4 regions of the Cupriavidus sp. UGS-1 genome follow, and region 1 is predicted to be linked to each of the others. Evidence: predicted binding sites of a transcription regulator. Region 1 holds the regulator's gene; each other region holds the start of a gene.

Evidence for each region. The regulator FNR, encoded in region 1, switches genes on or off when oxygen is low (the NO sensors DNR and NnrR bind a similar motif). The targets are predictions, from matches to a motif close to TTGATNNNNATCAA.
Region 2: LRR16_RS19235 (fatty acid desaturase) is a predicted target of FNR. The motif match lies at 5,930-5,943, and genes of this name have one in related genera.
Region 3: clpB (ATP-dependent chaperone ClpB) is a predicted target of FNR. The motif match lies at 6,547-6,560, and genes of this name have one in related genera.
Region 4: hemN (oxygen-independent coproporphyrinogen III oxidase) is a predicted target of FNR. The motif match lies at 5,891-5,904, and genes of this name have one in related genera.

Annotation. Positions count from the first base shown of each region.
Region 1 covers NZ_JAJQJF010000033.1:7,085-14,681, reverse strand. The annotation lists gene scpB (SMC-Scp complex subunit ScpB) at 1-68, opposite strand, end outside; gene LRR16_RS24255 (sulfite exporter TauE/SafE family protein) at 655-1,428, opposite strand; gene fnr (fumarate/nitrate reduction transcriptional regulator Fnr) at 1,619-2,266, shown strand; gene LRR16_RS24245 (hypothetical protein) at 2,328-2,597, opposite strand; gene LRR16_RS24240 (FixH family protein) at 2,594-2,845, opposite strand; gene ccoG (cytochrome c oxidase accessory protein CcoG) at 2,858-4,297, opposite strand; gene ccoP (cytochrome-c oxidase, cbb3-type subunit III) at 4,350-5,312, opposite strand; gene LRR16_RS24225 (CcoQ/FixQ family Cbb3-type cytochrome c oxidase assembly chaperone) at 5,317-5,526, opposite strand; gene ccoO (cytochrome-c oxidase, cbb3-type subunit II) at 5,529-6,176, opposite strand; gene ccoN (cytochrome-c oxidase, cbb3-type subunit I) at 6,196-7,597, opposite strand, start outside.
Region 2 covers NZ_JAJQJF010000016.1:110,755-118,351, reverse strand. The annotation lists gene LRR16_RS19260 (nucleobase:cation symporter-2 family protein) at 1-729, opposite strand, end outside; gene LRR16_RS19255 (GntR family transcriptional regulator) at 908-1,648, opposite strand; gene uraH (hydroxyisourate hydrolase) at 1,942-2,295, shown strand; gene LRR16_RS19245 (urate hydroxylase PuuD) at 2,327-3,535, shown strand; gene LRR16_RS19240 (TMEM165/GDT1 family protein) at 3,873-4,448, opposite strand; yybP-ykoY riboswitch at 4,499-4,679, opposite strand; gene LRR16_RS19235 (fatty acid desaturase) at 4,748-5,869, opposite strand; gene guaD (guanine deaminase) at 6,060-7,391, opposite strand; gene LRR16_RS19225 (adenosine deaminase) at 7,461-7,597, opposite strand, start outside.
Region 3 covers NZ_JAJQJF010000018.1:18,649-26,245, forward strand. The annotation lists gene LRR16_RS19855 (alpha/beta hydrolase) at 17-685, opposite strand; gene LRR16_RS19860 (EAL domain-containing protein) at 682-1,602, opposite strand; gene LRR16_RS19865 (sulfate ABC transporter substrate-binding protein) at 1,804-2,811, opposite strand; gene LRR16_RS19870 (addiction module antidote protein) at 3,353-3,709, opposite strand; gene clpB (ATP-dependent chaperone ClpB) at 3,814-6,402, opposite strand; gene LRR16_RS19880 (MaoC/PaaZ C-terminal domain-containing protein) at 6,581-7,561, opposite strand; gene LRR16_RS19885 (D-(-)-3-hydroxybutyrate oligomer hydrolase) at 7,570-7,597, opposite strand, start outside.
Region 4 covers NZ_JAJQJF010000009.1:82,436-90,032, reverse strand. The annotation lists gene gcvT (glycine cleavage system aminomethyltransferase GcvT) at 25-1,152, opposite strand; glycine riboswitch at 1,251-1,398, opposite strand; glycine riboswitch at 1,420-1,516, opposite strand; gene LRR16_RS13710 (UvrD-helicase domain-containing protein) at 1,725-3,809, shown strand; gene LRR16_RS13705 (response regulator) at 3,950-4,711, shown strand; gene LRR16_RS13700 (ATP-binding protein) at 4,716-5,801, shown strand; gene hemN (oxygen-independent coproporphyrinogen III oxidase) at 5,961-7,502, shown strand.

The DNA.
Region 1 (7,597 bases):
ACGCGCAGCGGCTCCTGCGCGCAGATCAGCGCCGTCTCGAGGACGATTTTCGCCTCTTGGGTATTCATGTTGTGGTGTGCGGCCTGTCTTTGCATCTGCGTCCGTGACACCCGGACGCGCTGGAGATTGGTCGATTCAGCGGCGCGCGTTCCGCTTCAGGGACGCCTGCCGCCATTCATCGCGCAGCCGACCGGGATGCTTGCCGCATCGGGTCCGCGCGCTTCTCATCGGTGCATCGATTGCCGGTCCGTTCCGGCAGAAGATCGTCCGCCCGTCTCCCGAAATCGGTCGGCGGAAGGACCAGCGCGTCGCGCCGTCTCCCCTGTTGCGGCCGACACGCCCGGACAGCCGCGACCGTCCGGAATGCGAGACAACTTGGTCATGGCCTGGCGTGCAGCCTGTCGGGCCCCTCGCTGCCACGCCGCTGGCCGGTATTCTTGGCCGATGTCGACATCGGATGTTCTAGCCGGACAGTGCGGGGAGGGAGATGGGTATGGAAACCCATGAGTGCCGTGACAGACGCCTGGATCAAGCGCGACCGGGCGACCACGACACCTGCGCGAAAGCGGCCCGGTCGCCGTGGCTTCCCGCGATTGTATGGCATTCCCGCGCCGGCCTGCAACCGCGGCCTTCGCGGGCGGGCGGCGCCCGGCCTCACAGTGTCAGGCAGAAGCCGTGCGCGGCCAGCGTCTCGGGAAGCATCGCGGCCCGCGCAAGACCGGCCGCGCCGAACAGCGCGACCGCCGCGCCGATGCCGCGGCGGACCCATGGCCGGCGCGCCAGCACGCGCAGGCCCGCCGACAGGCTCGACAGCATCAGCAGATTGGGCAGCGTACCGACGCCGAAGGCCAGCATCACCAGCGCGCCCGACGCGGCGCTGCCGGCCAGCAAGGCCAGCGCGAGCGCGGCGTAGACCATGCCGCAGGGCACCAGCCCCCAGGCCAGTCCGGCGACGTAGCGGCGCAACAGGCGCCGGGCGCCGCGCGGGGCGGCGCCGGTTTCCTTGCGCGCGATGGCCCTTGCGCCCCAGCGCGCCCAGCGCGCGGCGAGCCGCCGCGCCACGGCATCGACGCCGGGGATCGTTCCAACCAGCCGCGCGGCACCCAACGTCCACAGCCCCGCCAGCAGCAGGCTCGCGCTGCCGGCCGCGAACAGCGCCCGCTGCACGGGCAGATACTGCGCCTTCCAGGCGGCCGCGCCGACCGCGCCCAGCAATGCGCCGAGCAAGGCGTAGGCGCTCAGGCGGCCGGCATGCAGCACCAGCAGTTCGCGCACCCACGCCGCGCGGCTGCGGTACAGCGCCACCGGCGCGGCCTGCCCGGCATCGTTGCCCTCGAGCACCAGCGCGATGCCGCCGCACATCGCCGCACAGTGGACGCCGCCCAACAGCGCCAGCAGAAACACGCTGGCCAGTACGCCGATCGCCATGTCAGGCTCCCCTCGCCGGCATGGAGCACGGTAGAATGGCCGCTTGCTTCACGCCCATCGCCCCCATCGCGCCGTCGATGGCAGTCCCTTCCCTTCGCGCGGATTCCAATTGCTGAACGCCATTCCCCTGAACGACCAATCGACCCGCTGCTCCACCTGCTCGCTGGGACAGCTGTGCCTGCCGGTCGGCATGTCGGCGCAGGACGTCGAGAAGATGGACACGCTGGTGCAGGAGCGCGTGCGCGTGCGCAAGGGCGAACCGCTGTATCGCCTCGGCGATCCGCTCGACGCGGTCTATGCGATCCGCTTCGGCACGCTGAAGACCCACGTGACGATGGAAGACGGCCGCGCGCAGATCACCGGCTTTCATCTGCCCGGCGAAGTGGTCGGCTTCGATGGGCTGACCGAGATGCGGCATGCGTCGGACGCGACCGCGCTCGAGGACACCGAGGTCTGCGTGGTGCGCTACGACGAGATCCAGACGCTGTCGGCCTCGCTGCCTTCGCTGCAGCACCAGTTCATGCGGCTGATGAGCCGGGAAATCACGCAGGACCAGATGATGCTGATCACGCTGGGCTCGATGCGCGCGGAGGAGCGGCTGGCGGGCTTCCTGATCAGCCTGTCCGAGCGCCTGTCGGCACGCGGCTATTCGCCGTCCGAGTTCGTGCTGCGGATGAGCCGCGAGGAAATCGGCAGCTATCTGGGCCTGAAGCTCGAGACCGTCAGCCGGCTGTTCTCGCGCTTCGCCGAGGCCGGCCTGATCCAGATCCGCCAGCGCCACGTGAAGCTGGTCGACATGGACGGCATCCGCCAGCTGCTGGGCAAGACCGCCTGCTGATCCCCGCGCGGCAGTCGCGGCAGTGACGCCCGCGGCAGCCGCTGCCAGCATTGCCATCGCCCTACTCCAGTTCGTCGGCCGCCGACATCGGCGACGACATCGGGGCCAGCATCGATGCCGGCAGCATGCACAGCGTCAGCGCGCTGGACAGCGCGCACACCGCCCACGCGACCGCGAAGCCGATCGTATAGATGGCGCCGTGCGACAGCTCGAGCGGCCGCCCGAAGACGCGCAGATCGCGCGGATCGATCAGCGAAAACACCAGCACGAAGGCCACGGCCGCGCCGACGAAGGCGGGCCACAGCACCCACATCAGCCAGCGCGCCTTCATGGCCGTGCCACCGATCGGGGATCGACCGCGTCGCGCGAGTCCTGCGTGGCAGCCGAAGCCGCCACCGCCGCCGGCGTCGCCGCCTGCCGGACCAGCAGCCCCTGACGCACCACGCCGTCGACGATCGGCCGGTCCGCGTGCCGCAGCGCGACCCAGATCGTCACCGCACAGCCGATCATCGCCAGCGCCGGGCCACTGATCAGCAGCCACGGCCACGGCTCCTTCCACCACGGTTTGCATTGGGACATGTCGATGCCTCGTTACGGTTGGTCGGGAACGAAAAAGCGGGTGGACTGCCGCACCTGCACGCGCTCGGCTCCGGGCCCGGCCCCAGGCGCTGCGGGCGAGCCGCTGACGACGATGTCGACCACATGGGTGCCCGACGCGGCCTGCTCCAGCGGCACGCGCAGCCGCAGCGGCAGCAGCCGGTTCGATGTAGGCGCCAGATGGCCGGCAGCGCGCTCGTATTCGACGGACAGCCCCGGCAGGCCAGGACTTTCCGCCGCGATGGCCACGTCCAGTTCGCCTTCGGTGGTATTGATCAGCTGCAGCCGGTAGACGTTCTCGATCCAGCGCCCTTCCACTTCGCGCGCCAGCGCCTGCCGGTCGCGGATGATGTCCACCTTCAGCGGCGTGCGCACCGCGACCGACCAGACGAAGCCGCCGGCCAGCGCCAGCCACAGCACCGCATACAGCACGATGCGCGGGCGTACCACGCGGCGGCGCGCATTGGCCGCGGACAGCGCGCGCCGCATCGCGTTCTCGGAGGTGTAGCGAATCAGTCCGCGCGGATAGCGCATCTTGTCCATGACCTGGTTGCAGGCATCGATGCAGGCCCCGCAGCCGATGCACTCGTACTGCAGCCCGTCGCGGATATCGATGCCGGTCGGGCACACCTGCACGCAGATGCTGCAGTCCACGCAATCGCCGATGCCCAGCGCGCGCGGGTCGGCCTTGCGCGAGCGCGAGCCGCGCGGCTCGCCGCGCTGCGTGTCGTAGGTCACCACATAGGTGTCCTTGTCGACCATCACGCTCTGGAACCGCGCATACGGGCACATGTACTTGCAGACCTGCTCGCGCATGAAGCCGGCGTTGCCCCAGGTGGCGAACGCGTAGAAGCCGATCCAGAACGTTTCCCACGGCCCGGTGGACAGGTCCAGCACCGCACGGCCCAGCGCGTCGATCGGCGAGAAGTAGCCGACGAAGGTAAAGCCCGTCCACAGCGCGATCGCGATCCACAGCAGATGCTTGGTCGCCTTCAGCCGCAGCTTGCGCGGGCTCCAGCGTTCGCCGTCGAGCCGGATGCGCGCGATGCGGTCGCCCTCGACCTTGCGCTCGATCCACAGGAAGATCTCGGTGTAGACCGTCTGCGGACAGGCATAGCCGCAGAACAGCCGTCCGGCGATCGCGGTGAACAGGAACAGCGACAGCGCCGAGATCACCAGCAGTACCGCCAGGTAGATCACGTCCTGCGGCCACAGCACCAGGCCGAACAGATAGAACTTGCGCGCGCCGAGGTCGAACAGCACCGCCTGGCGGCCGTTCCATTGCAGCCACGGCGTGCCGTAGAACACCAGCTGCGTGGCCAGCACCATGGCGATGCGCCAGTTGGCGAACGCCCCGCTCACGGCGCGCGGATAGATCTTGCGCCGGACCTCGTACAGCGAGGCCTCGGCCGAGTCGATGCCTGGCGCGTTCATGGCTGCTCCGGATGAGTCGGCATGCGAGACCGGTTGCCGCAAGCGGTGTCCATCATTGCCCCGCGGCCGGCATCGTGCCGCTGTCGGCCGACAGTCCCCACACGTATGCGGTCAGCATGCGGATGCGCTCGGGCGTCAGGATGTCCTCGTGCGCGGGCATCCGGTTGTCGTGTCCCTGCAGGATCGCCTTGACGATATTCGCCTCGGCGCTGCCGTGCAGCCAGACCTTGTCGGTCAGGTTGGGCGCGCCGAGCGCCTGGTTACCCTTGCCGGCGCCACCGTGGCAGGCGACGCAGGTCGACTTGAACAACGGCTCGCCGCGTGCCGCGCGGATCGGGTTGAAGGCCAGGCCCGCCAGCGATCGCACGTATTGCGCGACATCGCCGGCGCCCTTCTCGTCGATGACGGCGGCGAACGACGGCATCACGCCATGCCGGCCCTTGGCGATGCTGTGCATGATCGTGGCCGGATCGCCGCCATGGAGCCAGTCGCGGTCGGTCAGGTCGGGAAAGCCGCGGCTGCCGCGCGCATCGGACCCATGGCACTGCGCGCAGTAGTTCAGGAACAGCCGCTGCCCGATCTCGCGCGCCTCGGGATCGGCGGCCACCTGTTCGATCTTCAGATCCATGTACTTGCCGTACACCGCCTGCTGGCCGCGCAGCGCGGCCTGCCGCTGCGCCGCCAGCTCGCCCTGGCTGGTGAAGCCGAGCATGCCGCGATACGCGCCGAGGCCCGGATACAGCACCAGATAGCCGAGTGCGAACAGGCAGCTCAGCAGGAACATCCACATCCACCAGCGGGGCAGCGGGTTGTTCAGCTCGCGCAGATCGCCGTCCCAGACGTGGCCGGTGTCCTGCGTCGGTGCACCGTGATCGGCGCCCGCGGGCGCGTTCGATGCGGCCGCTCCCTTGGCGACGCGCGTCTGCGAAAACAGCAGCCAGACGCACCAGACGATGCCGCCCAGCGCGATCGCGCCGATGTAGTAGCCCCAGAAATCCGAAATAAAGTCGCTCATGACATCAATGTCCCTGCTCGATGGCCTGCGGACGCGCGGCGCCGCCGCTGGTGTTGTCGCTGGTTTTGTCGCTGCCGGCCTCGTCGGGCAGCGCGAACGGCAGCCAGGCGGCTTCCCGATTGGCGTGGCGCCGGCCGCTGGACCACGCCCAGCAGACGATGCCGATAAAGACGACGAGGAAGATCAGCGTGGAAAACGCGGTCAAGGTCGCCATGGTCATTGCCCTGCGCTGGGCGTGCCCACGGCGCGCCGATTGGTGCCGAGGCCCTGCAGATAGGCCACCAGCGCGTCCTCTTCGGTCTTTCCCTTCAGCGCGTCGGGCGCCGTTTCGATGTCGGCCTCGCTGTACGGCACGCCGAGCGTGCGCAGCGTGCGCATGCGCTGGCGGATGTCGTCGGTCGGCAGCGCCGTCCTGGCCAGCCACGGATACGAAGGCATCACCGACTCGGGCACGACGTCGCGCGGATTGCGCAGATGGATGCGCTGCCAGTCGTCCGAGTAGCGGCCGCCGACGCGCGCCAGATCGGGGCCGGTCCGCTTGGAGCCCCACAGGAACGGATGGTCGTAGACCGACTCGCCCGCGGTCGAGTAAGGGCCGTAGCGCTCGACCTCGGCCTGCAGCGTGCGCACCTGTTGCGAATGGCAGCCGACGCAGCCCTCGCGGATATAGATGTCGCGCCCCATCAGCCGCAGCGGCGAGTAAGGGACGATGCCCGGATCGGGCTGGGTGGTCGAATGCTGGAAGAACAGCGGCAGGATCTGCACGAAGCCGGCAATGCTGACCACCACGATGGTGCACAGGATCAGCCAGCCGATGTTCTTCTCCAGCGTCTCGTGCGAAAGGAAGCGTCGTTGTTGGGACATGATGGAATCCGGATGACGTTCAGGCTGCGGGGGCGGTCGCGGCCACGGCGGCCGCGGCACTGGCACTCGCCGGAATCACCGCATCGAAGGCGCGGCGGCCGGCGATGGTGCGCGCCACGTTCCACGCCATCACCAGCATGCCGGCGAGGAAGCACAGGCCGCCCAGCAGACGGATCAGGTAGAACGGCGTCTTGGCCTTGACCGCTTCGACGAAGGCATAGGTCAGCGTGCCGTCGGGCTGCGTGGCGCGCCACATCAGGCCTTCCATCACGCCGGCGATCCACATCGAGGCGATATAGAGCACCACGCCGATGGTCGCGATCCAGAAGTGCCATTCGATCAGGCGCGTGCTGTACATCTTCTGCTGGCCGAACAGCCGCGGCACCAGGTAGTACAGCGAGCCGATCGTGATCATCGCGACCCAGCCCAGCGCGCCCGAATGCACGTGGCCGATGGTCCAGTCGGTGTAGTGCGACAGCGCGTTGACCGTCTTGATCGACATCATCGAACCCTCGAAGGTCGCCATGCCGTAGAAGGACAGCGCCACCACCAGGAACTTCAGGATCGGATCGGTACGCAGCTTGTGCCAGGCCCCCGACATCGTCATGATCCCGTTGATCATGCCGCCCCAAGACGGCGCCAGCAGGATCAGCGAGAACACCATGCCCAGCGATTGCGCCCAGTCGGGCAGCGCGGTGTATTGCAGATGGTGGGGACCGGCCCACATATAGGTGAAGTTCAGCGCCCAGAAATGGACGATCGACAGCCGGTACGAGTAGATCGGGCGCTCGGCCTGCTTCGGAATGAAGTAGTACATCATGCCGAGGAAGCTGGTGGTCAGGAAGAAGCCGACCGCGTTATGGCCGTACCACCACTGCACCATCGCGTCCTGCACGCCGGCATAGGCGGAATACGACTTCCACAGCGACGCCGGCAGCTCGATGTTGTTGACGACATGCAGGATCGCGATCGTCAGGATGTAGGCGCCGAAAAACCAGTTGGCCACGTAGATGTGGCGGGTCTTGCGGCGGGCGATGGTGCCGAAGAACACGATCGCGTAAGCGACCCATACCGCCGTGATCAGCAGGTCGATCGGCCATTCCAGCTCGGCGTATTCCTTCGAGGTCGTGATGCCCAGCGGCAGCGTGATCGCCGCGGCGACGATCACCGCTTGCCAGCCCCAGAAGGTGAACGCCGCCAGCGGCCCGGCGAACAGGCGCGCCTGGCAGGTCCGCTGCACCACGTAGTACGACGTCGCGAACAGCGCGCTGCCGCCGAAGGCGAAGATCACCGCATTGGTATGCAGCGGACGCAGCCGTCCGAACGACAGCCACGGCGTATCGAAATTGAGTTCAGGCCAGATCAGTTGCGCGGCAAGCAGCACGCCGACCGCCATGCCGACGATGCCCCATACCACGGTC
Region 2 (7,597 bases), on a different contig from region 1:
ATAGCTGGCCTCGTGCAGCCCTTCGAACGACACCTTGCCCATCGCCATCGCGATCAGCGTGCCGGCGATGATGCCCAGCAGCACCGCGCAGTTCGACACCAGGCCGCGGCCGTACTTGGTCAGCAGCAGGATGATGACCAGCACCGCGCCGGCGATGCCCAGATTGGTCAGGTCGCCGTAGGCGAGGTTGGGCACCTCCTTGACCACGCCGTCGATCACCGAGCGGGTCGTCGGCTGGCCGCCCGCGGCCCAGTTGATGCCGACCCGCATCAGCGACACGCCGATCAGCGTGATCACGGTGCCGGTCACCACCGGCGGGAACAGGCCCAGCATCCGTCCCATCATCGGCGCGATCAGGATGCCGAACAGCCCGGACGCGATCACCGCGCCATAGATGCCGAGCAGGCCGATATTGGGATCGGTGCCGATCGCGATCATCGGCGCCACCGAAGCGAACGTCACGCCCATCATCACCGGCAGCCGGATGCCGAACTTCCAGAAGCCGAACGCCTGGATCAGCGTGGCGATGCCGGCGGCAAACAGGTCGGCGTTGATCAGGAAGGCCAGCTGGTCCTTCGGCAGCTTCAGCGCGCCGCCGACGATCAGCGGCACCGCCACGGTGCCCGCGTACATCACCAATACATGCTGCAGCCCGAGCGCGAGCAGCCGGCCCGAGGGCAGCCGCTCATTGGTCAGGTCCGTGGGGACCGTGGTGCTTGCGCTTGTCATTGTGTTTGTCTCCTCTCCGATGGTTGGACGTTTGCTGGGCGTCCGCATGCCTTCTGTTATGTCCGGCCCGATCGTTGGGAACGACTCGGGCCCGGTCCCGCTGCCGGCACCTAGAGGGTGCGCGTGGCTGGGCGGGCGGTGAAAGCTGGGCGGGACGCCGGCAGGGTGGAACAGCGTGCTAGGTGGAGCGTCCCAGCACGCTGCGAAGGTCGAAGCTGCCCGGGTCGTCGGGCTGTACGCGGTCGGCGCAGGCGCCGAGATGGTGCGCCATCCGCGATTGCGCCAGGGCGGCGTCGCCCTGTTCCAGCGCATCGAGAATGGCTTCGTGTTCGTCGAAGGAGCAGGCGTTGTTGCCCGGCGCCTCGACGCTGGCGATCATCAGCGTGGTGCGCGACACCAGCCGGCGCATCATCGTGACCAGCAGCGCGTTGCCCGACAGCTCGGCCAGCGCGGTATGGAATTCGGCCGACAGGCGGATCCACTTGGGACGCTCGTTGTTCAGGAAGGCCTGCCGCTCCTGCTGGACCATCTGCCGCACCGGCGCGATCACGCTGCGGACATTGCGCTGCGCGGCGAGCTTCTCGAGCACGGCGCGCTCGAGCATCTGGCGCAGTTCGAACATGTCGTGCGCCTCGTCGGTGGAAGGGCTGGCGATGAAGGCGCCGCGATTGGGCTCGAGATCCACCATGCCGTCGGCCGCGAGACGGGCCAGCACCTTGCGCACGGTGTGCCGCGCGGTGGCATAGATCTCGCAAAGCGAATGCTCGGTCAGCTTGGTGCGCGGCGGCAGCCGATGCTCCATGATTGCGTCGTAGATCTCGTGATACATGCGCTCCTCGACCGAGCCCTTGCGCGGCTTCGTTTCGTTGGGCGCGGCGCCTTCATCGGCGCCGGCAATCAGCTTGAGAGTCTTGGACATCGTGGCACCCGCTGGTGGACGGTTCGGCCGCGCATCGCTCGATGGCGCCGATCCAAAAATTGTTGACAATTATTTGGTTGTGCATTCAATATTGTCAACAAAACCGAACCAGGTTTTCGACAACTACGGGTAATCCCGCAGTTGTCATCCGGATTGGTGCAGCGCATTGTCGCCATGCACCCGTTCTGCGCCGGGATGCGTTGAAAAGACGTACCGAGCGGGCACCATACCCACAAATGGTGCTAGTGAAGGCAGCGGCGCCTCTCACCACCCACGTGCTAAGGAACCAGACCATGGGACGCTTGACCACCCACGTTCTCGACACCGCCGCAGGCATTCCCGGCCAAGGCCTGTCGATTACCCTTTCCAAAATTGTTGACAATCGCCGCGAAACGCTGAAGACCGTTGTGACCAATCACGATGGCCGTTGCGATCAGCCGCTGCTCGAAGGGGCCGACTTCGCCGTCGGCGTCTATGAGCTCGAATTCGGCGCCGGCGATTATTTCCGTGCGCGCGGGGTGCAATTGCCCGAGCCGGCCTTTCTCGACGTGGTGACGCTGCGTTTCGGCATTGCCGATACCAGCGCGCATTACCACGTGCCGCTGCTGGTGTCGCCGTGGTCGTACTCGACCTACCGCGGCAGCTGATCCGCGCAGCGAGGGAAACAGGAGACAAGAGATGGAAGGCTACATTCTCGACTGGGCCAATCTGCTGCTGCGCTGGGCTCACGTGATCACCGCGATCGCGTGGATCGGCTCGTCGTTCTACTTCGTCTGGCTGGACAACAGCCTGCAAAAGCCGGTCGATCCCGAACTGGTGGACAAAGGGGTCGGCGGCGAACTGTGGGCCGTGCACGGCGGCGGCTTCTACAACCCGCAGAAATACCTGACCGCACCGAAGAAATTGCCCGAGAACCTGCACTGGTTCTATTGGGAGTCTTACTCGACCTGGATGACGGGCTTCGCGCTGCTGGTGGTGCTGTACCTGTTCAACGCCAGCACGTTCCTGATCGACAAGAACGTCTACGACATGTCGCCGGGCGCGGCGGTCGGGCTGGCGATTGCCTATCTGGCGGTGGGCTGGGTGGTCTACGACTGCATCTGCCGCGTGTTCGGCAAGAACGATCGCGTGGTCGGCATTCTGGTCGCGCTGTACGTGGTGCTGGCCGCCTATGTGGCCTGTCACGTGTTCTCGGGCCGTGCGGCGTTCCTGCTGACCGGCGCGATGATCGCCACGATCATGAGCGCCAACGTGCTGGTGTGGATCATCCCGGGGCAGCGCAAGACTGTCGCGGCGATGCGCGAAGGCAAGCCGGTCGATCCGATCCACGGCAAGAACGCCAAGCAGCGCAGCGTGCATAACACCTATTTCACGCTGCCGGTGCTGTTCGCGATGCTGTCGAACCACTACAGCATGACCTACGCGCACAAGTACAACTGGGTCGTGCTGGTGCTGATCATGCTGGCCGGCGTGCTGATCCGCCAGTTCTTCATCCTCAAGCACAAGGGCAAGATCAATGTCCTGTGGCCCGCCGCCGGCGTCGCCGCGTTGGGCGTGGTCGCCGTGATGATCGCCCCGCAGCCCCGCCAACCGGTCGCCGCGCAGCCGGACGGCGCCACCGCGACCAAGGTCAGCTTCACCAAGGTGCAGGAAATCATGAACGCGCGCTGCGTGCAGTGCCATGCCGAGGCGCCGAAGATGATGCCGACCGCGGCCAAGGGCATCAAGCTGGAGACGCCGGACGAGATCAAGGCGCACGCCCAGCTGATCTATCAGCAGGCCGTGCAGCAGAAGGCGATGCCGCTGGGCAACGTCACGCAGATCACGGACGACGAGCGCGCGCTGCTGGGCCAGTGGTTCGAGGCCGGCGCCAGCACGACGCAATAACCCACCGATCGGTGATCGACGGTCCGGTGGCCGCGCAGTCGGCGACCGCAGTACCGGACCGGCGAGGGTTTGAACGGGGCGAAAGCCCCGTTTTTTTATTGCGTTGGCTCGCCTGGCACTCGCATGACGCGTGCGTTCACGGCGTCTTAACTGACACTGCGGACATCGGTTTCGCGTGCCGGCTACTCCCAGGGATTGACGATCGTGATACCGCAGTCGACGAAGTCCCTGGTATTGCGCGTGGCGACGATGGCGCTTCCACCGTTGCGACCGCACGTGACGGGAGAATCGGCAAGAGCCGGCGACCGGCATTCCGTGGCCGAAGCGCGTGGCAGGATCAGCCCCCGATATCCATCAGCGCCACCACCCCCAACACGACGAACACCGCCGCGGCGATGCGGTGGACCAGCTTGATCGGCAGCCGGTGCGCGAAGCGTTCGCCCAGCAGCACCGCCGGCACGTTGGCCAGCATCATGCCGATCGTGGTGCCGGCGACCACCGCGAGGATATCGGTGCTGAAGCGGGCGGCGAGAGCGACCGTGGCGATCTGGGTCTTGTCGCCCATCTCGGCGAAGAAGAACACCACCACGGTCGCGCACAGTACGCCGAACGCGCCCTTGACTGCCTTGGGCTTTTCGGTCTCGTCGAGCTTGTCGGGGATCAGCATCCATGCGCCCATCGCGATGAAGCCGAGGCCGAGGATCCAGCGCAGCAGCGCCGGGCCGACCATTTGCGTGATCCAGCCGCCGAGGGCGCCGGCCAGGCCATGATTGACCAGCGTCGCGATCAGGATGCCGAGGATGATGGGGATGGGCTTGCGGTAGCGCGCAGCGAGAATCAGCGACAGCAGTTGGGTCTTGTCGCCCATTTCCGCGAGGGCGACGATACCGGTCGAGACGAGCAGGGATTCCATTCGTTGTTTTCGGAGCAGCGGGCCGGACGCATCGCGAGATGCCAATGACGTGCGTTTTCCCCGGCCCAGCCGAAAAACGACGTCATCGGTCTCGCCAGGCCCTGGAACAGGCATTGCACCGTTCCGAAGCTGCGCACGCCATAACCGCAAGCGGTCAAGTCTGTTGACGTACGCCCCTGTCGCACAACGCGGTGTCGCGCGGCAGGGCGGCTACTCCCCAATGGGAAGCGCGATTATAGCCAGTCTGCAAGGCGGTCGTCCATACCGGCGCCGATCTCCGCTACGTCGGACCGCGCTCGCTACGCCGGCACCGGCGACGGCGCGGTGGTGCGGCGGCCGCGGAAATCGGTCCAGCACAGCGCGTGGAAGTCGTACAGCTTGCAGCGGCGCGCGGTATCGAAATACCAGCGCCACGAGAAGTTCTGCACCACGATGCGGCCGGGCAGCGCCTGCTCCAGCAGCGCCTGCGCGCGCTTGAGCCGGTACAGGGGCACGCTCATGTCGACGTGGTGGGCGGTGTGTTCCATGATGTGGTGAAGCAGCGTGCCGACGCCATGGCGAAAGCGCAGATGGACCGTGGTCGACACGAAGGGCTGCGCGCGCGCCCACATCGCCTTGCTGTGGTACCAGGCCACGCTTTCATGGGTATGGTGGACATACAACACGAAGCCCACCGTCGCGTTCCAGACCAGGAAGGGCACGGCGAAACCGGCGGCCAGCAGCAGCGCGACCGACTGCTGCGTCGCCATGGCCAGCCAGACCAGCGTGCCGATCCACAGCGCCGCGAAGGCGGCCACCAGCAGGCAGTCGGCGAGGAAGATCCGGCGGCGTGTCGCCATCTGCCGCCGGCTGGGGAAGAACAGCTTCAGCCACCAGATCTCGATCAGGTAATACAGCCCGGCGCCCAGGCCGTTGCGATACAGCCGCTCCAGCGCGCGCCGCCACCAGGGCAGCGCCGCGTACTCCTGCATCGAATACGGGGCCCAGACGAAATCGAAGCCCTTCAGGTTGGTGTAGCCGTGATGGACGACGTTGTGGCCGACCTCCCACAGGCTGTACGGGGTCAGTGACGGCAGGAAGGCGATCCGGCCCAGCCATTTGTTCAGGCCGCGGCGCGGCGTCAGGCTCTGGTGGCAGGCATCGTGGCCGAGGATGAACAGGCGCGCGATCAGCACGCCGGCCAGCACGCCGAGCGCCAGCTTGGCGAGCCAGTGCGATGCCATCACGAGCGCGGCGAGGGCCGCGACAAACAGCGCCGCGTCGAGCGCGAACAGCAGCAGTGCGCGCGGCGTGCTGCGCTCGGACAGCGGAATCAGCCAGCTGCGGATGACCTTGCGGGGTGGCAGCGGAGCGTGGGGCGACAGCGGTTCGGGTGGAGCGCCGGATGGAACGGCATCGGCGGGTGCAACAGGTGTGGTCATATCGGGATCGGCATTGTCGAATGGCGCGGGCCAGCGTAATGCAGATCGATGACGACGGCCTTGATCGGGGTCAAGCCAAGGCGAAAGCCGCTGGGTCCCCGCATGCGCGGGGACGACAGGCGCATGTGGGAACCCGCGTCGTCCCCGCGAAGGCGGGGACCCAGTGTCTTCAGAATGGCTGCCGTACGCGCTATGCCGCAGCGGTTTCCGCCCGCTCGCCCATCACGTAGACGCTGTCGATCACCCGATCGTCACCCAGCATTGCGAACGCGAACAGCTGCTCCTCGAGCGTTTCCGAGCGCGCGCTGCGGCGGGCCAGCAGCGGCGTGGCCTCCGGGTCCAGCACGATGAAGTCGGCCTCGTTGCCCGGCGCGAAGCTGCCGACGCGGTCGTCCCAGCCGAGCGCGTCGGCCGGCGCGCGCGTGGCCAGGTAGAACATCCGCAGCGCGGTCAGGTGGTAGCCGCCCATCCGCGCGACCTTGTGCGCGGCGTTCATCGTGCGCAGCATCGAGAACGAGGTGCCGCCGCCGACGTCGGTGGCCAGCGTCAGATTGAGCCGATGCGAGTCCGACTGGTGGAAGTCGTAGAGGCCGCTGCCGAGGAACAGGTTCGAGGTCGGGCAGTGGGCGACCGCCGCGCCGGTGTCGGCCAGCCGGCGGCGATCGTCGTGGTCCAGGTGGATCGCATGGCCGTAGAAGGCGCCCGGACGCAGCAGGCCGTATTGGTCGTAGACGTCCAGATAGCTGCGCGCCTGCGGGAACAGCTCGGCGACCCATTTGACCTCGTCGCGGTTCTCGGCCACGTGGGTCTGGATCAGCGCATCGGGGTAGGCGCGCGCCAGCTCGCCGCAGGCGGCCAGCTGCGCCTCGGTCGAGGTCGGCGCGAAGCGCGGCGTGATCGCGTACGACAGGCGGCCCTTGCGGTGCCAGCGCGACAGCAGGTCTGCCGATTCGCGCGCGCCGGACTCGGCGGTGTCGCGCAGGAAGTCAGGACAGTGGCGGTCCATCAGCACCTTGCCGGTCGCCAGCCGCAGATTGCGGCGATGGCTCTCGGCGAACAGCGCGTCGGCCGAGGCCGCATGCACGGTGCTCCAGACCAGCGCGCTGGTGGTGCCGTTGCGCAGCAGCTCGTCGGCGAAGAAGCTGGCCACGCCGGCCGCGTACTCGGGCTCGGCGAAGCGGCGCTCCTCGGGGAAGGTATAGGTGTCAAGCCAGTGCAGCAGGCCCGGCGACGGCGACGCGATCATGTCGGTCTGCGGGTAGTGCACGTGCGTATCGATAAAGCCCGGCACGATCAGCTTGCCGCGATGGTCGATCACCTCGGTGCCCGGCGCGATCGACGGTGCCAGCTCGGCGTAGGGGCCCCCGGCCACGATGCGGCCGTCCGCGACCAGCAGCACACCGTCTTCCCAATACTGATACGCGTCATCATGGAATTGCGGATCGCGCAGGAAATGCAGCACGCGGCCGCGGATGGCGCGCAGGGTACCGTTCGGGGAAGGGGAGCTGGTGGTCTGGTTCATGGTCGTGGGGTTGGGAAAGGCCGGCGCGAGGCGCCGGCCGATGTTGCGCCGGTCAGCGCCGCAACGGCATCAAGCCGTCGCCGCGCGCGCCGGCTCCGGGGGACTGGCCGATTGCCAGAAGCGGTCCACTTCGGTCAGGTATTCGGCCTTCAGGGCCGGCCGCAGGAAGCTCGCCTCGAAGCTGTTGCGGGCGAGCCGGTGCGCGT
Region 3 (7,597 bases), on a different contig from region 1:
CATGTCTTTAGTCGATTCAGATATATGGAACGGTGGGGATCACTTCGAGTGCGGCTTCCCATGCAGTGCAGTGCCTGTCATGCGAGGGGGCGGCACCGCGTGCGTCGATCCTCTGCAGCAGCGTGCGCAGCAATCCCAGCCCCTCCGGCCAACGGCCGAGGCCCGAATCCGCGTTGATGTGACCAAGGCTGCCCGCGTCGTGCAGCTCGCTGCCCCACAGCGTGCCCCAGGTGAAGGCGGTGCGCTGGGCCATCCACGGGTCGTTGCGGCTCGCCACGACCAGCGTCGGGAACGGCAGCCGGAACGTCGGCAGCAGCGGCGCGACGCCGAACTTGTCGGGGTCGGCCGGCGCGACCAGCAGGGCGCCGGCGATGCCGTCGGGGTCGTTCGCCGCCTGCCGCAGCGCCGCCAGGCAGCCGAAGCTGTGGGCGACCAGCACCGCGCCGCGCGGCGCGACCCGCCGCACCCGCGCGACCGCGTCGCCGACGCGCTCGGCCCACAGATGCAGGCTGGGGCGCGACCAGTCGCGCTGTTCGACCCGCTGCCAGTCGGGAAAGCGGCGTTCCCAGCGGCTCTGCCAATGCTCGGGACCGCTGCCGTGCAGCCCCGGTACGGTCAGGATGCCGAGCCCCGACGGGACCTCGAGCTCGATTTCGGCGGCATGGGACGGCAGACGCGACGTCATCTCGGTTCCTCCTGGTCGTCGTGGTGGGAATCGGGGCGCCGTGAGTCGGGGTGGCGCAAGTCCGGGTGGCGCAAATCGCGGCGGTGCGGGTCGGGACGCTGCGAGTCGGGACGGCACGACAGTGGCCCCGCGCGCCGCAGTTCGCCCGGGCCGAGCGTCGCGCCGGCATGGGCCCCCTGCCCCAGTTCGATGCCCGCCGCCTGCAGCCGCAGCGCGGTTTCGGCGCTGTCGAGCCGGCGGCCGATCAGCGTCACGCCGGCATCGGCGGCGCTGGCCCGCAGCCCCGCCAGCTGGCGGTCGGTCCACAGCCGGCCCATATCGAGCTTGAGCCAGTCCGGCCGCGCCTGCGCGATCAGCACGCCCGCCTCGGCCGGATCGGACGCCTGCAGGCTGACGGCAAAGCCGTTGCGCCGGTAGTTGCCGACCACTTGCAGCAGCAGCGGCAGATTGTCGTTGGCGCTGGCCGGCACCTGGATCATCAGCTGCGACTGCGGCAGGTCCAGCGCCTGCACCGCGCGCCGGAACGCGGCGCCATGGTCGTCGGCCACCGCCGCCAGCAGCCGGTTGTGCACGTTCAGCACCAGCCGGCCCGTGCCGCCCGCGGCCACGTAGTTGATCGCATGCAGCAGCCGCGACAGCCGGTCGAGCGCGACCAGCGAGGCGTCGTCGGCTGCCAGTGCGAACAGTTTCCACGCGGCCAGGCCGGGCTGCTCGCCTGCGTACGTCCGGATGGTGCCCTCATGGCCGATCACGCGGCGGTCGGCCAGCGCGATCAGCGGTGCGAACGCGCTGGTCAGCGAGCAATGGTGGAAGCGCCCCTGCACCTGGCCGCGGGCGTCGCGCCACAGCGAATAGCCGGGCTCGGGTCGCGCCGGCAGCGCCTGCAGATAGCGGGCCAGCGCGGCCGGAAGCGGCAGCGCGCCGGCCGATTCGAACCGCGCGGCGGCGCACCGGTCGAGATCCCGTTGGTCGCCCTCTTGTGCGAGTGGCCGTCCATCGGCGGGGGCGCGGCGGGCGATCGTGCCACGTTCGGTGCCACGTTCGGTGCCACGTTCGGTGCCACGGTCGGTGCCGCGTTCGGTGCCAGTTTGGGTCATCAACGCTCCGGTCCCCGCGGCTCAGCGGCGGCCAGGCTGGTAGACCTGGTCGAAGGTGCCGCCGTCGGCGAAGTGGGCCTGCTGCGCCTTCTGCCAGCCGCCGAACACCTCGTCGATCGTGAACAGCTTGACCTTCGGGAAGGCCGACGCGTATTTGGCGGCCACCTTCTCGGAGATCGGCCGGTAGTAGTTGCGCGCGGCGATCTCCTGGCCCTCGTCGGTATAGAGGAATTGCAGATAGGCCTCGGCGGCGCGGCGCGTGCCGCGCTTGTCGACCACCTTGTCGACCACCGCGACCGGCGGCTCGGCCAGGATCGACACCGACGGCGCGACGATGTCGAACTTGTCCGGACCCAGCTCCTTGATCGCCAGCAGCGCCTCGTTCTCCCAGGCGATCAGCACATCGCCGATGCCGCGCTCGACGAAGGTCGTGGTCGCGCCCCGGGCGCCGGAGTCCAGCACCGGCACGTTCTTCAGCAGCTGCGCGACGAAATCGCGTGCCTTGGCTTCGTTGCCGCCCGGCTGGCGCAGCGCATAGCCCCAGGCCGCCAGATAGTTCCAGCGGGCGCCGCCGGAGGTCTTCGGATTGGGCGTGATCACCTGCACGCCCGGCTTGACCAGGTCGCTCCAGTCGCGGATGGCCTTCGGATTGCCCTTGCGCACCAGGAACACGATGGTCGAGGTATAGGGCGAGGCGTTGTGCGGCAGCCGCTTCTGCCAGTCCGGCTTGATCAGGCCCTTCTGCGCGACCGCATCGACGTCGTAGCCGAGCGCCAGCGTCACCACGTCCGCCTCCAGCCCGTCGATCACCGAGCGTGCCTGCTTGCCCGAGCCGCCGTGCGACTGGCGGATCGTCACGTTGTCGCCCCCCCTGGCCTTCCAGGCCTTGGCAAAGGCGGCATTGACGTCGACATACAGCTCGCGCGTGGGGTCGTAGGATACGTTCAGCAGGGTCGTCTGGGCATGCGCGACACCGGCCACGCCGGCAAGGGACAACACTGCGGCCGCAATGGCCAACTGGCGAATCATCTTCAAGGGCTCCCGTCCGTCGGAAAAAATGAGGCTGGCATGCGCGGCGGCATCCGTGGGCCATCGCGACAGCATCGAGGCTACCGGCGGGCAAGGCGACAAGGAACGAATGGTTTCGCCGATCCAAGCACGTTTTTCGCATAAGGCCGCGGGGCGGCCGTGCCTCGGGCAACGACAGGGGCAATGGCGGGGCAATGGCGGCCGTGGCGGCGATGGGGCCGGGCCGAGCGCCCCAAAAGAAAAAACCCGCGGTACGGGAGCACCGCGGGTCAAGTTTCCAGCAAGGAAACGGGTAGACAGTCATGAAGTGCGCCCCCGCAGCTTCATGACTGGGTCGATGTTAGGGCCATGGAAAGGAGAGCGACTTGATGCAGGTCAAGAAACGCGCACCGATCGGCGTACTCCCTCTCCCCCTCAGGGGGAGAGGGTCGGGGAGAGGGAGGTGGGTTCAAACGGCGGCAACATGACGACCGCCGCTTGCCCTCTCCCCCGCCCCTCTCCCGCAAGCAGGAGAGGGGAACCCGAACCGGACCGTCAGGCTTCAGGAATGCAGGCGCTTGCCGACTTCACGGGACCATTGCGCGAGGGCGGCGGCTCCCGTCTTGCCATGAACAGTGGCCGGAATGGCATGCAGACGCAAGCCAAGCGCCGCGACAATCCTCAAGACAGTCGCAAAGTCAGCGGCCGACTTCGTATTCAGAACGTTGCCGAGCGCGTCGACGGACAGGCCGGCGCGTACTGCCACATCGTGAAGGCCCTTCGCACGAACGATGTCACCCAGCGCCGCGATCACCAGCTCGGAATCCTGCTCCTCGAGACAGGCCTCTAGATACAGCGCCATCTGGCGATCCGTCTTGAGGTGATCGGCAACGTCAAAGATTCGGGGTTTTGCGGTCATTTCCTACTCCAGTTGCAGGCGAGCAAGGCGCAACGAAAAACGCCGGGCCAAGGCCCGGCGTCTTCATGTGGCGGCATTCGCCGAAACGACTGTCGCCCTGCGGGTCAATGCACCACCCGCCCAAACGTGAACTCCCCATCCTGGTAGTCCACCGGCACGACGTCCTTGGCGGCGAACTTGCCCTCCAGGATCAGCCGCGCGACCGGGTTTTCGATCTGCTGCTGGATCGCGCGCTTCAGCGGGCGGGCGCCGAACACCGGATCGTAGCCCGCGCTGGCGATGCGCTCGAGCGCCGCGTCGCTGACCTCCAGCGCCATGTCCATGCGGGCAAGACGCGCCTGCAGCCGCTGCAGCTGGATCTTCGCGATCGACTCGATGTGCTTCTGGTCGAGCGCGTGGAACACCACCACTTCGTCGATGCGGTTCAGGAACTCGGGCCGGAACTGCGTCTTGACCTCCTGCCACACGGCGCCCTTGACGGCCTCGTGCGGTTCGCCGCTCATCTGCTGGATGATCTGCGAGCCCAGGTTCGAGGTCATCACGATCACCGTGTTCTTGAAGTCCACGGTGCGGCCCTGGCCATCGGTCAGCCGGCCATCGTCGAGCACCTGCAGCAGCACGTTGAACACGTCCGGGTGGGCCTTCTCCACTTCATCGAGCAGCACCACGCTGTACGGCTTGCGCCGTACCGCCTCGGTCAGGTAACCGCCCTCCTCGTAGCCGACATAGCCCGGCGGCGCGCCGATCAGCCGCGAGACGCTGTGCTTCTCCATGAATTCGCTCATGTCGATGCGGATCAGGTGCTCCTGCGAATCGAACAGGAACTCGGCCAGCGCCTTGCACAGCTCGGTCTTGCCGACGCCGGTCGGACCGAGGAACAGGAACGAGCCATACGGCTTGTTCTCGTCGGCCAGGCCCGCGCGCGAACGGCGGATCGCGTCGGACACCAGCCGCACGGCCTCGTCCTGGCCGACCACCCGCTTGTGCAGATAGTCCTCCATCGCGATCAGCTTCTCGCGCTCGCCCTGCATCATCTTGGCCACCGGAATGCCGGTTGCGCGGCTGACCACCTCGGCGATCTCCTCGGCGCCGACCTGCGTGCGCAGCAGCCGGTTCGGCTGCTTCTGCTCGCTGGCCTCGGCCGCGGTGGCGGCCTTGAGCTTGCCTTCGAGCTCCGGCAGCTTGCCGTACTGCAGCTCGGCGACCTTGTCGAGCTTGCCCTCGCGCTGCAGCCGCGCGATCTCGAGGCGGATCTTGTCGATCTCCTCCTTCAGCGCGGCGGCGCCCTGGGCCGCACCCTTCTCGGCCTTCCAGATCTCGTCGAGGTCGGCGTACTCCTTCTCGAGCCGTTCGATCTCCTGCTCGATCAGTTCGAGCCGCTTGCGCGAGGCCTCGTCGGTTTCCTTCTTGACCGCCTCGCGCTCGATCTTCAGCTGGATCGTGCGGCGCTCGAGCTTGTCCATCTCCTCCGGCTTGGAGTCGATTTCCATCTTGATGCGCGCGGCCGCCTCGTCGATCAGGTCGATCGCCTTGTCCGGCAGGAAACGGTCGGTGATATAGCGGTGCGACAGCTCGGCCGCGGCGACGATGGCCGGGTCGGTGATCTCGACACCGTGGTGCAGCTCGTACTTTTCCTGCAGGCCGCGCAGGATCGCGATGGTCGCCTCGACCGACGGCTCGTCGACCAGCACCTTCTGGAAGCGGCGCTCGAGCGCGGCATCCTTCTCGATGTACTTGCGGTACTCGTCCAGCGTGGTGGCGCCGATGCAGTGCAGCTCGCCGCGCGCCAGCGCGGGCTTGAGCATGTTGCCGGCGTCGATCGCGCCCTCGGCCTTGCCGGCGCCGACCATCGTGTGGATCTCGTCGATGAAGACGATGGTCTGGCCCTCGTCCTTGGCGATGTCCGACAGCACGGCCTTGAGCCGTTCCTCGAACTCGCCGCGATACTTGGCGCCGGCCAGCAGGCCCGCCATGTCGAGCACCAGCACGCGCTTGTTCTTCAGCGTTTCGGGGACTTCGCCGTTGACGATGCGCTGCGCCAGGCCCTCGACGATCGCGGTCTTGCCGACGCCCGGCTCGCCGATCAGCACCGGGTTGTTCTTGGTGCGGCGCTGCAGGATCTGGATCGCGCGGCGGATCTCGTCGTCGCGGCCGATCACCGGATCGAGCTTGCCCAGGCGGGCGCGCTCGGTCAGGTCGATCGTGTACTTCTTCAGCGCCTCGCGCTGGGCCTCGGCATCGGCGCTGTTGACCGACTCGCCGCCGCGTACCGCGTCGATCGCCGCCTCCAGCGACTTGCGGCTCATGCCATGCTCGCGCGCGATGCGGCCGGTCTCGCCCTTGTCGTCGGCGACCGCGAGCAGGAACAGCTCGCTGGCGACGAACTGGTCGCCGCGCTTGATCGCCTCCTTCTCGGTGGCGTTGAACAGCGCCGCCAGCTCGCGGCCGAGCTGGACCTCGCTGGTGCCCTGCACCTGCGGCAGCCGCTTGATGGCGGCGTCCAGCGCGCTGGCCAGGCCGTTGATGTTGACGCCGGCGCGCGACAGCAGCGCGCGCGCCGAGCCGTCGTTCTGCGCCAGCAGCGCGCGCAGCAGGTGCTGCGGTTCGATGTATTGGTTGTCGTTGCCGATCGCCAGCGTCTGGGCATCGGCCAGCGCTTCCTGGAATCGGGTAGTCAGTTTGTCAAGACGCATAGGGAAACCCTCACTGGGATACGTGTCCCGAGGCGGCCCCAGCGGCGCAGTCGTTGCGCACCGCGTCGTCGGCCGGCAGGACACCGGATGTCACTGCCGAAGATAGGGCTTTGCCGTGACATTTCAAGACGAAACGATGCGTATTTGATGTGGCGCAAGCAGCGCGCCATCGGACGGATCAGGAAGGAACCGCGGTCTGGCGGCCCTGCGCGAGGCCGCCGGCATCGCCGGCAAGCTTGCGCTCCAGGTTGCGGACCAGCACCAGCGCCTCGCCCTGCAGCACCAGCCGGCCATCCTCGCCCGCGATGTCGGTAGCCAGGTTGACCAGCTCCTTGTCGGCGCGCAGCCGCACGATCCTCACCGAGGCCCGCAGCGGCTCGCCCAGCCGGGCGGCCGCGCGCAGCCGCAGCGACTGCTTCATCCAGCCGGTGCCGCGCCCCGGCAGCCGCGTGCCGAGCAGGTCGGAGAACATGCCGGCCAGCAGCGGCAGCGGCACCACGGCGCCGTCGAAGCCGCGGCGCCTGGCCAGCGCCGCGTCGGCATACAGCGGATTGGCGTCCCCGCTCAGCGCCACGTACTCGTCGAGATCGGCCCGCTCGAAGGCGCGCACCGCGTCGGCCTGCTGCCCGGGCCTGAGCTGGTACAGCGCCGCATCGCCGGCGACCGCCGCGTCCGCGCCGCCTGCGCCGGACACGAGCGGCCCGGCCAGCGCGGCCGCATCGGGTTCGAGCAGCAGCTCGGCGTCGCCGCTTGCGGTGACCGGCGCCTGAGCGGGCGGCAGCGCCCGGCCGCCCCGCTGCACGCAACGGATCGCGGTGCGCAACGCGACGCGGCCCGCCGCCCCCTCCCCCGGCACCAACTCCGCCACCACGCCGTCGCCGACATAGGTCGGCTGCGGAAACATCAGCGTCTGCGCCAGCGGCAGCACCGGACCGGCCCTCCCTCTCTGCATCTGCGCGCACAGCAGCGAGAACAGCAGCATGCCGTGCGCGACGGTGGCACCGAAATGGGTGCCGCGCGCGAACGCCGGATCGCAGTGGATCGGATTGTCGTCGCGCGACAGCCGCGCGAAGCGATCGAAGTCCTGCTGCGTCAGCACGCGCGGCGCGGACGGTACGGCGGGCCCGGAAGGCTGGGAAGGCTGGGAAGGCTGCGGCATGGCCATCGTCACTGCGGGACCTCGACGATGCCGCCG
Region 4 (7,597 bases), on a different contig from region 1:
GTGGACGATGTCCGCAGTGAGCCGTCAGCTCACGAGTGCCTTGCCATTGCGCACAAACGGCAGTTTAACCACAGTCGCAGTCAGTTTGCGGTCGCGGATCAGCACCTGGACTTCGCTGCCGAGCGCCACATCCTTGGGCAGGCGCGCGAAGGCGATCGATTGGGACAGGGTCGGGCTGAAGGTGCCCGAGGTGGTTTCGCCCTCGCCGGCGGCGGTCAGCACGGTCTGGTGCGCGCGCAGCACGCCGCCCTTGTCGCGCAGGATCAGGCCGGCAAACTGCTGGCGCTGGCCGTTGGCCACCAGCGCGGCCTTGCCGACGAAATCGCGCTCGCTTTGCAGGTCGACGGTCCAGGCCAGGCCGGCGTCGAGCGGGGAGGTGTGGATGTCCATGTCCTGGCCGTACAGGTTCATGCCGGCTTCGAGCCGCAGCGTGTCGCGCGCGCCGAGCCCGGCCGGACGCACGCCGGCGGCATGCAGCTTTTCCCAGACCGCGGCGACGTTGTCGGCCGGCACCACCAGCTCGAAGCCGTCCTCGCCGGTGTAGCCGGTGCGGGCCACCATGATTTCGCCGATCGCGGCGTCTTCGACGACCATCGCGTTGAACGGCTTGAGCGCCTCGCTGGGCTGGGTCGACGGGAAGGCCGCCCACACCTTGGCGCGCGCGTTCGGGCCCTGCACGGCGACGATGGCCAGCGGTGCGGCATTATCGGAGGCGTTGTCGGTGCGACGGGGAGTAATGGTCACGCCGGCGCCGGTGTCGGCATTGCGCTGGCGGATCCAGTCGATGTCGCCGGTCGCGGTGCTGGCGTTGACCACCAGGCGGAAGCGGTCCTCGGCGAAGAAATAGACGATCAGGTCGTCGATCACACCGCCATTCGGGTCGAGCATGCAGGAATACAGCGCCTTGCCCGGGGTTTGCAGCTTGTCGACGTTGTTGGCGAGCAGTCCGCGCAGGAAGGCGCGGGTATTGGGTCCGGCGAGGTCGACGACGCACATGTGCGAAACGTCGAACATGCCCGCATCGCTGCGCACCGCATGGTGTTCTTCGATCTGCGAGCCGTAGTTGACCGGCATGTCCCATCCGCCGAAATCGACCATGCGGGCGCCGAGGGCGCGGTGGATGGCGTTGAGCGGGGTGGCCTGGAGCGTCATGGATTCCTCGGAGCGTGGCATCGTTCGGTCCGGCGCGCGCGGCGCGCCAAACAAAAAAGGGTCATCCGTCGCGCGGCTCGTTGGAACCGTCGCGACGGATGACCCCCTCTGTCCTCGATACCTGAGAGATTACGGACTGGTCCTGCGGTTCGCTTCGAACCCGCCGGCCCCGCCGTGCGCCCCTTCGGTGGACACGCTCATCATTCAATCGATGAATGGCGGGTGTCGCTCTCCAGAGTTCGGCATACATCGTGTGCATGCTGCATGCCGATCCGCCCGGTCCATGGTGCCTGAGAGTTTTCGGGTGATTCCCCTTCGGCGGCGCGAGTGAATGGTCTGTCGCGCGCTCTCCCGGACGGATGGCGCGACTCTAACCGCAGGCCTGCCGGCTGTCAACGCGAGAGCGGCGCGTTGCAGGCCACGGTTCCGGTGGCTCGGCCGGACCCGCCCCCGTGTTAACATCGCCCGCTTTGATCCATCCGCGACCCGTGCCCAAACGCGTCGCGCCTGCGGCCCGCCTCCCTTGCGATGCGGCCCGGCCTCCAGCCGTACCCGACCTCCGCCCCCGACCGATGACCCACGGACTGAACGCCGCCCAATCCGAAGCCGTCCGCTATCTGGACGGCCCCTGCCTGGTGCTCGCCGGCGCGGGTTCGGGCAAGACCCGGGTGATCACGCAGAAGATTGCGCATCTGATCGAGGACAAGGGCTTCGAGCCCCGCCACATCGCCGCGGTGACCTTCACCAACAAGGCCGCCAAGGAAATGCAGGAGCGGATCGCCAAGCTGATGGAGGGCAAGACCCGGGACGGCAAGCGCATCCCGCTGCGCCAGCTGACCGTCTGCACCTTCCACTCGCTGGGCGTGCAGATCCTGCGCGCCGAGGCCGAGCACCTGGGCCTGAAGCCGCAGTTCTCGATCATGGACGCCGATGACTGCTTCGGCCTGATCCAGGAGCAGCTGGCCACCACTGACAAGAAGCTGATCCGCAGCGTGCAGAGCACGATCTCGCTGTGGAAGAACGGCATGGTCGATCCCGAGACCGCGATCGCCGAGGCCACCGACGCCGACCAGCACCAGGCCGCGCTGATCTACCGCAACTATGTCGCCACGCTGGCGGCGTACCAGGCGGTCGACTTCGACGACCTGATCCGGCTGCCGGCCGAGCTGTTCGCACGCGACGAAACCGTGCGGCTCAAGTGGCAGAACCGGCTGCGCTACTTCCTCGTCGACGAATACCAGGACACCAACGCCTGCCAGTACCAGCTGCTGAAGCTGCTGGCCGGCGGCTCGCATCTGCGCGCGCCCGCCTTCACCGCGGTCGGCGACGACGACCAGGCGATCTACGGCTGGCGCGGCGCCACGCTGGACAATCTGCGCCTGCTGCAGACCGACTTCCCGAACCTGAAGGTCATCAAGCTCGAGCAGAACTATCGCTCCACGGTGCGCATCCTGCAGGCCGCCAATGCGGTGATCGCCAACAACCCCAAGCTGTTCGACAAGACGCTGTGGAGCGAGCACGGCATGGGGGACCCGATCACCGTGACGCCGATGAACGACGAGGAGCACGAGGCCGAGTCGGTGGTGTTCAAGCTGTCGGCGCACAAGTTCGAGCGGCGCGCGCAGTTCCGCGACTACGCGATCCTCTATCGCGGCAACCACCAGGCGCGGCTGTTCGAGCAGATCCTGCGCCGCGAGCGCATCCCGTATGTGCTGTCCGGCGGGCAGAGCTTCTTCGACAAGGCCGAGATCAAGGACATCTGTGCCTATCTGCGGCTGATCGCCAATCCCGACGACGATCCGGCCTTTATCCGCGCGGTCACCACGCCGCGGCGCGGGGTCGGCAATACCACGCTGGAGGTGCTGGGCACCTTCGCCGGGCAGGCCAAGGTGTCGCTGTTCGAGGCGGCGATGATGGGCGGCATCGAAGGCAAGCTGCAGCCGCGCCAGCTCGAGCCGCTGCGCACCTTCTGCGAGGCGATGGTGCGGCTGGCCGACCGTGCCGCGCGCGATCCGGCCACCGAGGTGCTCGACGATCTGATGGAAGGCATCCACTACGAAGCCTATCTGTACGACACCTTCGACGAGCGCCAGGCCCAGGCCAAATGGACCAATACGCTGGAATTCCTCGACTGGCTCAAGCGCAAGGGCACCAAGCCGGAGGCCGCGGACGGCGAGGCGACCGGCTTCGACACCGCCGACGGCTTCGGCGACGAAGGCAAGAACCTGCTGGAGCTGACGCAGACGGTCGCGCTGATGAGCATGCTCGAGGGCCGCGAGGAGGATCCGGATGCAGTGCGGCTGTCGACGCTGCACGCGTCCAAGGGCCTCGAATATCCGCACGTGTTCCTGGTCGGCGTGGAGGAGGGCATCCTGCCGCATTGCCGCGAGGACGAGGACCTGAGCGACGAGAAGATCGAGGAGGAGCGGCGCCTGATGTATGTCGGCATCACGCGCGCGCAGCGCAGCCTGCATATCAGCTGGTGCAAGAAGCGCAAGCGCGCGCGCGACACCTACTCGTGCCAGCCGTCGCGCTTCATCGGCGAGATGAAGCTCGAGGAAGCCCCGGCACCGAAGGACGAGACGCCGGCGATGAGCCCGAAGGACCGGCTGGCGGGACTGAAGGCGCTGCTCGGCACCAAGGCCGCGGCCGGCTGAAGCGCAGCGCCGGGTACGCGAGGCCTTTCGTATCAGCGCCGATACAAAGCGGCCAAGGGCCTGCAACATCGGGCTGCTACAGTGCCGGATCGCCGAGGCCGCTCGGCGCCGCGGCACACCGCTTCTTCCCTTCCTCCTCGATGGACCTGAGTCTTCCCGATGCCGCGCCCGCGGCAATCCGCCTGCTGATCGTCGATGACGACGCGCAAATCCGCACGATGCTTGCCGACTACCTGTCGACCTTCGGCATCGCTGCGGACGGCGTCGAAGGCGGCGCCGCCATGCGGGCCGCGCTGGCCGCCCAAGCCTACGACCTGGTGATCCTCGACCTGTCGCTGCCGGGCGAGAACGGCCTGGCGCTGTGCCGCGAACTGCGGGAGCAGGGCGATCTGCCGGTGATCATGCTGACCGCGCGGGCGGAACTGGCCGATCGCGTGGTCGGCCTGGAGGTGGGGGCCGACGACTACGTCACCAAGCCCTTCGAAATGCGAGAGCTGGTCGCCCGCATCCATACGGTGCTGCGGCGCAGCCGCGGCGGCGAGCGCGGCATGCGGGCCGGCCCTTCTGCGGCAGCGGCGCGCGCCCGGGTCGAACTGCGCTTCGGCGACTGGCGCCTGCATACGGTGCTGCGCCAGCTGGTCGACCGCGACGATACCGTGGTGCCGCTGTCGAACGCGGAATTCCGGCTGCTGCTGGCCTTTCTTGACCATCCGCAGCAGATCCTCGATCGCGAACGGCTGATCCAGTTGGCGCGCGGCCGCGAACTGGATCTGTTCGATCGCAGCATCGACCTGCTGGTGTCGCGGCTGCGGCAGAAGCTGCGCGAGGACCCGCGCGAGCCCGGCCTGATCCGCACGGTTCGCGGCGAGGGCTACGTCTTTACCGCCAGCGTGCAGGGCTGAGCCAGTGGCGGCGCGTCGCTTCGACACGATGTTCGTGCGCCTGTTCGTCGCGATGGCGGCGATCATGGTTGCGGTGCATATCCTTGGCGTGACCGTGGTGGAGAGCGTGTTTCCGCGGCACGGTCCCCGGCACGGCAGCCACGCCGTCGGTGGTACCGCCGACCGGCCCGCCGCACCGGCGCACGAGGGCCAGCGTCCGCCGCCGGGCCCACCGCGCCCGCCAGGCCCGCCCGGTCCGGGCAGGCCACCGCCATTCGGCATGCTGTTCCAGTTCGCCGCGATCGTGGCCGCCTCCTGGGTCGGTGCGCGCGTGCTGGCGCGCCCGGTGCAGCAGCTCGCGCGCGGCGCCGGCAGGCTGACCCAGGACGTCCACGCGCCACCGCTCGACGAACAGGGCGGACCGAACGAGGCGCGCGAGGCCGCGCGCGCCTTCAATCGCATGCAGCAACGGATCCAGACCCAGCTGGCGCAGCAGGCTCGCTTCCTGGCCGCGGTCTCGCACGATCTGCGCACGCCGCTGACCCGGATGGCCTTGCGCATCGAGCGGCTAGACGATGCCGACACGAGCCGGCGGCTGCGTCAGGACCTCGCCGAGATGAACGCGCTGATCGATGCCACGCTCGGCTATCTGCGCGAGCGCGAAGGCGCCGCCGGCCCGCGCCAGCGCGTCGACATCGCCGCGCTGGTGCAGGCCGTCGTCGACGATGCGATGGAACTGGGCCAGCAGGTCTCGTGCAGCGGCTCGGCGCAGCCGCTGGCAGTCTATCCGGCCGAGCTGCGCCGCGCGCTGGTCAATCTGATCGAGAACGCGCACCGCTATGGCGGCGGCGCCCGCGTGGCAATGACCGATGCGCCGGACAAGGTCGTCATCGATGTCGACGACGATGGCCCCGGCATTCCGCCGGACGAACTGGGGCGCGTGATGGAGCCGTTCTACCGCATCGAGTCCTCGCGCAGCCGGGCCACCGGCGGCGTCGGCATGGGCCTGGCCATCGCCGCCGACGCGGTGGCGCGCCATGGCGGCGAACTGATGCTGGAGAACCGGCCGGAAGGCGGTCTGCGGGCGACGGTGACGCTGCCGCGGGAGTAAGCCGGTAACTCCGCCACGGTGGTTTGACTGCAGCCTTCGGCGCAAGGGTGTTGCGCCGAAGGCTCCGCGCCGGGCCCGATGCGTCGGGCTTGATGTCGGTCAAGTCCGGCGCGTGCCGATCTGGCTAGCATCGAATCGGATTCCTCAAAAGGCCGCCGCATGGCAACGACCCTCCTCCATTCCGCTCCCGCCGCCGCTCCCGACTCCGTCATCCGCCGCTCCGACCTCGCCGATTTCCGCGGGCTCGCCGAGCGGATCGACGTCAACGGACCGCGCTACACGTCCTATCCGACCGCCGATCGCTTCCATGCCGGCTTCGGCGAGGACGCGTACCTGTCGGCGCTGGACGACTGCCGGGCAGGGGGCGCCGACGCGCCGCTGTCGCTCTACCTGCATATCCCCTTCTGCGAGAACATCTGCTACTACTGCGGCTGCAACAAGATCATCACGCGCGATCACGGCCGCAGTGCGCGCTATGTCCGCTATCTGGCGCGCGAGATGGCGCTGGTGGCAGCCCGGCTGGGTGAGCGCCGGCCGGTCGTGCAGTCGCACTGGGGCGGCGGTACGCCGACCTTCCTCGATCCCGCCGAAATGCGGCAGGTCATGGCCGCACTGCATCGGCACTTCGATCTGCGCGCGGACGGCGAGCATTCGATCGAGATCGATCCGCGCCGCGTCGACGAAGAACGGATGGCGCTGCTCGTCGAGCTAGGCTTCAATCGCGTCAGCCTCGGCGTGCAGGACTTCGATCCCCAGGTGCAGGCCGCGATCCATCGCGTGCAGCCGGTGGAAGACACCCGCCGCGTGGTGGCCGCCTCGCGGCGGCTCGGTTTACTGTCGGTCAGCATGGATCTGATCTACGGCCTGCCGCACCAGACCGCTGCCCGCCTTGGCGCGACGATCGAGCGGGTGCTGGAGATGCGGCCGGACCGCCTGTCGCTGTATAGCTACGCGCATCTGCCGCACGTCTTCAAGCCGCAGCGGCGGATCGACGAGGCCGCGATGCCGTCGGCCGGCGAAAAGCTGGACATCCTGGTTTCGGCCATCGAGCGGCTGACCGCGGCCGGCTATGTCTATATCGGCATGGACCACTTCGCGCTGCCGGACGACGCGCTGGCCCGCGCCCAGCGCGAAGGACGGCTGCAGCGCAACTTCCAGGGCTATGCGACCCACGCCGGTCACGACCAGCTCGGTTTCGGCATCTCGGCGATCGGCGCGGTGGCCGGCCGCTACGTGCAGAACGCGCGTACTTTGGACGAGTACTACGGCGCGCTCGATGCCGGCAGGCTGCCCGTGCTGCGCGGCCATCGATGCGACGCCGACGACCGGCTGCGCAAGGACATCATCGGCGCGCTGATGTGCCACGGCGTACTCGATACTGCGGCGGTCGCGCGGCGGCACGGCATCGACTTCGACGCCAGGTTTGCCGCCGAGCGCGCCGAGCTGGCGTCGCTCGCGGAGCAGGGGCTGGTGCGGATATCCGATAAGCGGATCGACGTGACGCCGCTGGGACGGCTGCTGGTGCGACGCGTGGCGATGGTGTTCGATCGCTACCTGCGGGGCGACCGGACGGCCGCGGCGCAACCCACAACCGAGTCGGATCCCGTTTTTGAACAGGCGGTGGCGCACCCGCTGCTACGGATGCCGCCGACATCCCGCTCCGGGGCGGCGCCGACGCCCCGATACTCGCGTGTGGTATAGCGCGGCCGAACGGCAGACGTAAAAAAGCCAGCGGCATGCCGCTGGCTTTTTTGTGCTGCGGAGTCGGGCGCCGCGCTGGCGCCCCGGTGTCGCAG